DNA from 2 places in the Roseobacter sp. TSBP12 genome. Region 2 is predicted to be linked to the other one. Evidence: riboswitches for the same ligand, from Rfam matches in the RefSeq annotation. Region 2 holds a riboswitch; the other holds the start of a gene.

Evidence for each region. A riboswitch is a leader RNA that binds a small molecule or an ion and turns the genes downstream of it on or off. The one in region 2 is predicted to bind thiamine pyrophosphate.
Region 1: another riboswitch for thiamine pyrophosphate. It lies ahead of thiB (thiamine ABC transporter substrate binding subunit); the one in region 2 lies ahead of thiC (phosphomethylpyrimidine synthase ThiC).

What each region holds. Positions count from the first base shown of each region.
Region 1 is NZ_PYIB01000028.1:101,010-105,221, reverse strand. Features, by position in the region: gene C8029_RS08835 (HU family DNA-binding protein) at 1-170, shown strand, start outside; gene C8029_RS08830 (DMT family transporter) at 240-1,100, shown strand; gene aroC (chorismate synthase) at 1,109-2,215, opposite strand; TPP riboswitch at 2,373-2,477, shown strand; gene thiB (thiamine ABC transporter substrate binding subunit) at 2,521-3,495, shown strand; gene C8029_RS08815 (thiamine/thiamine pyrophosphate ABC transporter permease ThiP) at 3,471-4,212, shown strand, end outside.
Region 2 is NZ_PYIB01000060.1:75,503-79,714, forward strand. Features, by position in the region: gene C8029_RS17810 (sigma-54-dependent Fis family transcriptional regulator) at 1-1,613, shown strand, start outside; TPP riboswitch at 1,823-1,952, shown strand; gene thiC (phosphomethylpyrimidine synthase ThiC) at 2,075-3,874, shown strand; partial or broken gene C8029_RS17820 (FAD-dependent oxidoreductase) at 3,871-4,212, shown strand, end outside.

The DNA of each region.
Region 1 (4,212 bases), on a different contig from region 2:
TTTCCGGCGGTGGCGCTGTGACCCTTCCGGGTGTTGGCAAAATTTATTGCCGTGAACGTCCTGCACGCATGGTCCGCAACCCGCAAACGGGTGACCAGATGCCGAAAGACGCCGACAAGGTTGTGAAAATGACCATCGCCAAAGCGTTGAAAGACAGCGTAAACGGCTAATCGGTCGATTGAGTTATTTCTGGGAGGGGTCGCGCACAGTCGCGGCCCTTCTTCGTTTGGGGGCATGATATGGATATCAGAGCGATCGTAATGGGGTTGGCCTTCGTGCTGATGTGGTCCTCGGCCTTCACATCGGCTCGGATTATCGTTGCAGATGCGCCAGCGCTTGCGGCCTTGTCTGTGCGGTTTGCCCTTTCTGGTTTGGCGGGGGTGGCGCTGGCCAAACTGCTTGGTCAATCGTGGAATTTTACCCGTACACAATGGAAAAGCATCGTCCTCTTTGGTCTGTGCCAAAACGTTGCCTATCTGGGCCTGTATTTTTTGGCGATGCGGACGGTTGAGGCCTCCCTTGCGGCGGTTCTTGCCTCATCCATGCCGCTTGTCGTGGCTTTGCTTTCAACCCTAATCCTGCGCGAAACTCCTAAACCTATGGCGATCTTTGGCCTCGTGTTGGGGTTCATGGGGGTGTTGATCATCATGAGCACGCGCTTGTCGAGTGGCAGTGATCTTGTGGGGATTGCCATGTGTAGTGTCGGCACTGTCGCGCTTGCGATTGCGACGCTGGCTGTGCGGTCGACGAATGCCGGAGGCAATGTTTTGATGGTGGTTGGTGTGCAAAGTCTGATCGGATCGATTGTGCTTGCTGTGCTATCCCCGGCGATTGACACATATGAGCTCACCATGTCCGCCAAATTGGTCTGGGCGATGCTCTATACAACCTTCGTTCCGGGGCTCATGGCCACTTGGATTTGGTTCAAACTGGTTGAGCGCATTGGAACCGTCAAATCCGCAGCCTTCCACTTTCTCAACCCGTTTTTTGGCGTCGCGATCGCGGCGCTGTTGCTGGGCGAACATGTCAGCCAATGGGACATTTACGGCGTTTTGACCATCATGGCGGGCATTTTAGCGGTTCAGATGTCTAAGGCATGATTGGGGTCTTATTTGGCCCCAAATCTACCTCGCAACCCTTCGCCAACTTGACCACGATGCAGCAGCAGGTGATCCAAGATGACGCAAGCCATCATTGCCTCGCCCACAGGCACAGCGCGGATACCGACACAGGGGTCATGACGCCCCTTTGTGATCAGGTCGGTGTTTTCGCCCGCCTGATTGATCGTTTTGCGCGACGTGAGGATCGAAGAGGTGGGTTTCACCGCAAACCGCACAACAAGGTCTTGCCCGGTCGAAATCCCACCGAGAATGCCACCCGCATGATTAGACCCAAACTCAGGCCCATTTGGCCCCATCCGCATCTCATCGGCGTTTTCTTCACCAGACAGACAGGCGGCATTCATACCTTCGCCAATTTCGACACCTTTCACCGCGTTGATCGACATCATCGCCGCGGCCAAATCCGTGTCTAACTTGGCATAAATCGGCGCTCCAAGCCCGGCTGGCGCGCCTTTCGCGACCACCTCGATAATGGCTCCAATAGAGGACCCGCTTTTTCGAATGCCAGTCAGATAGGCGGCCCAGTTTTCGGCGGTTTTGGCGGAGGGCACCCAAAACGGGTTGTTGTCGATCTCAGAGAAATCGCGTTCGCCTTCGATCCCATGCGGGCCGATCTGGGTCATGTAGCCCTTGATCTCAAGGCCCGGCACCAATTCGGCCAAAACCGCGCGTGCAATACCGCCAGCGGCCACACGCGCCGCGGTTTCGCGCGCACTGGAGCGGCCGCCCCCGCGATAATCGCGGATGCCATATTTTTGGAAATAGGTGATATCGGCATGGCCCGGACGAAAGGCTTGCGCGATCTCACCATAATCCTTTGAGCGCTGATCGGTGTTGCGGATCATCAATTGGATCGGCGTACCCGTGGTCTTACCCTCAAACACTCCAGACAGGATTTCCACTTGGTCCGGTTCGCGCCGCTGAGTGGTGTATTTCGATGTTCCCGGCTTGCGTTTATCAAGCCAGACCTGAAGCATCGCCTCATTGATTTCGATACCCGGAGGGCAACCATCCACCGTCGCGCCAAGCGCCGGACCGTGGCTTTCACCCCATGTCGTGAAACGAAAAAGATGTCCGAATGTGTTCATGCTCATCGGGTGCTCCTCAGGTTTCCCCTGCTTTACCCGATGTCACTTGTTTGAGCAATCAAGGGAAATCATTCTATGGCGCTCATAAAGCACATCCTGAACCAACCGGTCTCTCCCGCACTGTAGGAGGGGCTTGAACTTCCTTCAAAGGGGCAATAGCGTCACGGACACCTCGGGGTGCCCGTGTGCAACACGGCTGAGATGCGAAAGCGGACCCGTTGAACCTGAACCGGCTAACACCGGCGGAGGGAAGGTATTAGCGATCACCATTCGCCACCTTTTTCTTCGCCCATTTTTGAATGGAGCGAGCCATGAAATATGGATTTACACTTGCGGCACTGGTTGCGGCCTCGGCGGCTCACGCAGACCCTCTGACCATCTATGCCCCCGATTATTTTGCCTCTGAGTGGGGTCCGGGCCCGGCGATCAAGGCGGCGTTTGAGGCCGAATGTGACTGTGAGATTGAATATGTCACAGGTGATGTGTTGCCGCGTATTCTGTTGGAAGGCGAACGGACCAAGGCGGATGTGGTTATCGGGTTCAATTCAGATGTGACCAAGAAGGCACGTGAAACCGGGCTTTTTGTGCCGCATGGGCTGGACCTGTCGCCGTTGACCCTGCCGCTTGAGTGGACGGACGACACGTTCTTGCCGTTCAACTGGAGCTATACGGCCTTTGTCTATGACAACACCAAGATTAAAAATCCGCCCGCGTCCTTCCATGACTTGGTGAATTCGACTGAAGATTGGTCCATCGCAATCCAAGATCCGCGCACGTCGATCTCGGGGCTGGCTTTGGTGCTGTGGGGCAAAGAGGTGTTTGGGGACGACGCCGAAGCGGAATGGGCAAAATTGGCGCCGAAAGTCACGACAGTGACTAAGGGCTGGTCCGAAGCCTACGGCCTGTTTACCGATGGCGAGGTGGACATGGTTCTCTCCTACACGACCTCACCCGCATATCACATCATTGCTGAAGAAGATGAAACGAAATCCGCCGCGCTGTTTGACGAAGGCCACTATTTCATGGTCGAACTCGCCGCAAAACTGAAAGGCACCGATCAGCCGGAGCTTGCGGATGCGTTCATGGCCTTCATCCTCTCACCGACGTTTCAAAACATCATTCCGACGGCCAATTGGTCCTACCCCGCCGCTTTGCCGCGTGATCAATGGCCCGAGGCATTCTCTGAATTGAACTACCCGGAAAAGGCCATTTTCCTTGATGAAAATGAAGCGGATGCGTTGCGGGACAAGGCGATTGCCGAATGGCGCACCGCGTTTTCGCAATAAGACTTTGGCCGGGGCTCATAGCGGCGGCTTTGGTCGCCGCCTTGAGCCTTGGCACTCTGGGCGTTGTTGCGCTTCGGGCTGAAAGCTTTTCAACACTGTCGCAATTTGACTGGATGGCGGTCCGTTTCACCGTTGTTCAGGCACTGATCTCTGCGGGCCTGTCGGTGGTCTTGGCGGTTCCGGTCGCACGCGGCTTAGCGCGGCGTGATTTCCCTGGGCGTCGCCTTTTGATCACCCTCTTGGGCGCACCATTTATCTTGCCGACGATTGTCGCCATTCTCGGATTAACGGCGGTGTTTGGCAAAACGGGATTTATCTCGATTGTGCTCAGTTGGGCTGGATTAGAGCCTGTTTCGATCTACGGATTCCATGGTGTGATCCTTGCGCATGTGTTCTTTAATTTGCCACTTGCAACACGGTTGTTGCTTCAGGGTTGGGGCGCTATCCCGTCCGAGAGGTTCCGCCTTGCGGCCTCGCTTAATTTCGCTCCGCGCGACATGTTTCGCCACATCGAAGGACCGATGCTCAAAGAGATTGTGCCCGGCGCGTTTGCCGTCATTTTTCTGATTTGCACCACCTCCTTCGCCGTCGCCCTGACCTTTGGTGGGGGACCCAAAGCCACCACCGTTGAACTCGCGATCTACGAAGCGTTTCGCTATGATTTCAACCTCGGTAAAGCCTCACTTTTGGCGCTGATCCAAGTGGTGATCTGTGCGG
Region 2 (4,212 bases):
ATCTTGAGATCGGCGGGGATTGGAATGAACAAACCATCGGGACCAACGGGATCGGCACCGCGCTGAAGACGGGAAAGCCCGCCTATGTGCATGCTGCCGAGCATTTCGTAGAAGGTGTGCAGGCCTGGACCTGTGCGGGGGCCCCAATCCGCGATCCGTTTACCCAAGAGATTATCGGGGTCGTTGATTTGTCTGGCCCGCCCCAGATTTTCCGCCAACACAATATTGCTCTGGTGTTGGCCTCGGCGCGTGAAATTGAGATTGCCCTCGCGGAGCAGCAGCAAGAAGAGCGCGCCATGTTGCTCGAAGCCTTCATGATGTCCGAATACAGTCGGGTGGATCGCGGTGTGATCCTGTTGGATAAGAACGGTCACGTTCTGTTTCGGCGTGGGGTGGATGAAAAAACCTTGTTGCGGTCCAAGGAGTTAGAAGTCGGTCACAAGCTTTTGCCAAAGCTGTTGGAACTCTCAGACAGAGAGATCACGAACCTGCTGCCCCTGAGCCTTGAGACGGACGGTGTCGAGCGGCTGAAGCTGGAAGGCGTCTATCGTGGTGCGGCGTTGTTTTTGAAAAATAAGAACAATTCGACCCGTATACCTGCGTCGTGTACGATCAAACCGCGCAGCAATGTGAACGAGGCTGAGATCCAGATTATCGGCAGTTCGCCCAAGATGGTCGATGCGATCGAATTGGCCGAGCGAGTGGCGCAAGCCAATGTTTCCGTGCTGATCCATGGGGAAACCGGCGTCGGCAAAGAGCTGTTCGCGCGGTTGATCCATAGCCGCTTGCCGCGTGAAAAAGCCCCCTATGTACCGGTGAACTGCGCGGCGATTTCCGGCGAACTGATCGGGGCCGAACTCTTTGGCTATGAGGACGGGGCCTTCACCGGGGCGGTGCGTGGCGGACGCGCGGGCAAGTTTGAATTGGCCGATGGCGGCGTGCTGTGTCTTGATGAAATCGGGGACATGCCGATCGAATTGCAACCCTATCTGCTGCGGGCGCTTGAACAACGTGCGATCTATCGAGTCGGCGGCAGTCAACGCCGTCCGGTTGACGTCCGGCTGGTGGCGATGACGAACCGCGACCTGCGGCAAGAGATCGAAAAAGGCAATTTCCGGCGTGACCTGTTTTATCGCGTGGGCGTGGTGACCATCGAAGTCCCGCCCCTGCGGGATCGTGCGAATGACGTGCTTGAACTGGTCGCTCATTTTTCGCAAAGCTATGCCAAGGAAACCGGACGCCCGCCGATGACCTTCTCCGACGAGGTGATCAAACGGCTTATGGCCTATCAATGGCCGGGCAATGTGCGTGAATTGCGCAACGTGGTGCAGCGTGTTTACCTGATCAAGACAGATGATCTTGTGCGCCTGAGGGACTTACCGCCCGAATTGCAGGACGATTTCGCCAGTTGCGAAGAAGATCCACTACCAAACATTCTCAAAGGCCATTCCGGCGATCTCGAAAGCATTGAGGCCTCGGCCATCCGCCAGACGATGATTTCGGAGAATGGCAACCTGACGCGGGTTGCGGCGGTTCTGGGGATTTCTCGCCCGACGCTTTATCGCAAGATGAAGCAGTACCATATTCGCAAGGCGCTCTCTTCCGACGCCTAAGAGTTTTGCAACATGCAAAGCAGTCACTCCAAATGAGGACGCACCCGCTTGCGAACCCCGGCTTTTCGTTGTTGGATCAGTCGTATATTCAATGAGATAGCCCAGAAAATCTGTTGCCCGCATCAGCGGGTGACAGGCGCGTGTGCAAGCCGGTCTACGCCTTCGCCGTAACTTATCGGTTGACAGGACGCCACGGCATTTCGTTAATACCACTACGTCAGGGGAGTCCCGCCCAAGGGACTGAGAGGCTGATTGACGGCGGAAACCCCGCCCGAGGTGACGCGACCCTTAGAACCTGACCCAGTTGATGCTGGCGTAGGAAGACCGAAGGGCAATTCCGTACACCTCTGTCACGAGGGCGGTCCTTTCGGGCCGCTTGGCCCATTTGCGTTTGGCGCATGGGCGGTGGTCCATGTCTGCTACCCGTTTCACTTGGGTCTCATCGTTATGAGGAGACCGAAATGAAAGACACGATCCCAACAATCACCACAGGCGCTTTGCCTGCCTCACAAAAAATCTATGTTCATGGCCAGACCCATGAGCTGCGCGTGCCCCTGCGCGAGATTTCGGTGACGGGCGAGGCGCCATTGCGAGTCTATGACAGCTCCGGCCCCTATACTGACCCCGCAGCGCAGATCGAGATTTCCGAAGGGTTGGCCGATGTGCGCGGTGGCTGGCTTCAGGCGCGCGGCGACATCGAACAATATGAGGGGCGGGTGATCACAGATGCCGACAACGGCTTTGCGACCGGCGCGCGATTGACGCCCGCTTTCCCGAAACAGCGCGATCCGCTGCGCGCTGTTGGCAACCGGGCCGTGACGCAGCTTGCCTATGCCAAAGCCGGGGTGATCACGCCGGAAATGGAATTCGTCGCCATTCGTGAAAATGAAGGCCGGATGGCGGCCTATACCCGCGATGGCGATCCGATGGGGGCGGAACTGCCTGACCTCGTCACGCCGGAATTTGTCCGCCAGGAAATCGCCGAAGGCCGCGCGATCATTCCCGCCAACATCAACCACCGCGAATTGGAACCGATGATCATCGGCCGCAATTTCAAGGTCAAGATCAACGCCAATATCGGCAATTCCGCCGTCACTTCCTCGATGGAGGAAGAGGTAGAGAAAATGGTTTGGGCGATCCGGTGGGGCGCGGATACGGTGATGGATCTCTCCACCGGGCGCAACATTCACAACATTCGTGACTGGATCATCCGCAATGCGCCGGTGCCCATCGGCACTGTGCCGCTCTATCAGGCGTTGGAAAAGGTCAACGGCATTGCTGAGGACCTGACATGGGAGGTGTTCCGCGACACGCTCATTGAACAGGCCGAACAGGGCGTCGATTATTTCACCATCCATGCAGGCGTCCGACTGCACATGATCCCGATGACCGCCAAGCGGGTGACCGGGATTGTGTCGCGTGGTGGGTCGATCATGGCGAAATGGTGCATGCATCATCACCGCGAAAGTTTCCTCTACGAGCATTTCGACGAGATTTGCGACATCTGCCGCCGCTATGACGTGTCATTCTCTTTGGGCGATGGTTTGCGCCCCGGCTCCATTGCCGATGCCAATGACGAGGCACAATTTGCCGAATTGCGCACGCTTGGCGAGCTGACGAAAATCGCTTGGGCCAAGGATTGTCAGGTGATGATCGAAGGGCCTGGCCATGTGCCGATGCACAAGATCAAAGCCAATATGGACGAACAGCTCAAACATTGCCACGAAGCGCCGTTTTACACGCTCGGGCCACTGACGACCGACATCGCGCCGGGCTATGATCATATCACCTCCGCCATCGGTGCGGCGATGATCGGCTGGTTCGGCACGGCGATGCTATGCTATGTGACGCCCAAGGAACACCTTGGCCTGCCGGACCGAGACGATGTCAAAACCGGGGTCATCACCTACAAACTCGCCGCCCATGCCGCCGATCTGGCCAAGGGGCATCCGGGCGCGCAATTGCGTGACGACGCGCTGTCTCGGGCGCGGTTCGAATTTCGCTGGGAAGATCAGTTCAACCTTGGCCTTGATCCCGACACGGCGCGCGAGATGCATGACGAAACCATGCCAAAAGAGGCGCATAAAGTGGCGCATTTCTGTTCCATGTGTGGGCCGAAATTCTGTTCGATGCGGATTTCCCATGACATTCGCGCCGAGGCCGAAAAGCAGGATGGCATGGCGGCTATGGCCGCAAAATTCCGCGAGGGTGGCGAACTTTACCTGCCGACAGACGACAGCGCGAAGGAACCGGCGGAATGATTTCAGTTCTGGGATCAGGCGTGGTGGGGTTGTGCGTTGCCACCGCGCTGCATGAGGCGGGGCATGAAATCGAAGTGATCGCGCCCGAACACAGCCCGCCCCCCGCCTCCTGGCTGGCGGGGGGGATGCTTGCGCCCTATTGCGAGGGCGAAAGCGCGCCCGAGGTGATCGTCGCGCGCGGACAATCGGCGGTGGATTGGTGGGCGGCCCATGTCCCTGATGTGACGCGGCGCGGGACGCTTGTGCTCGCCGCTCCGCGTGATGCGGGGGAATTGGATCGCTTTGCGCGTGCAACACGCGGGCATGGCTGGGTGACGCCCGATGCATTGGAACCCGCA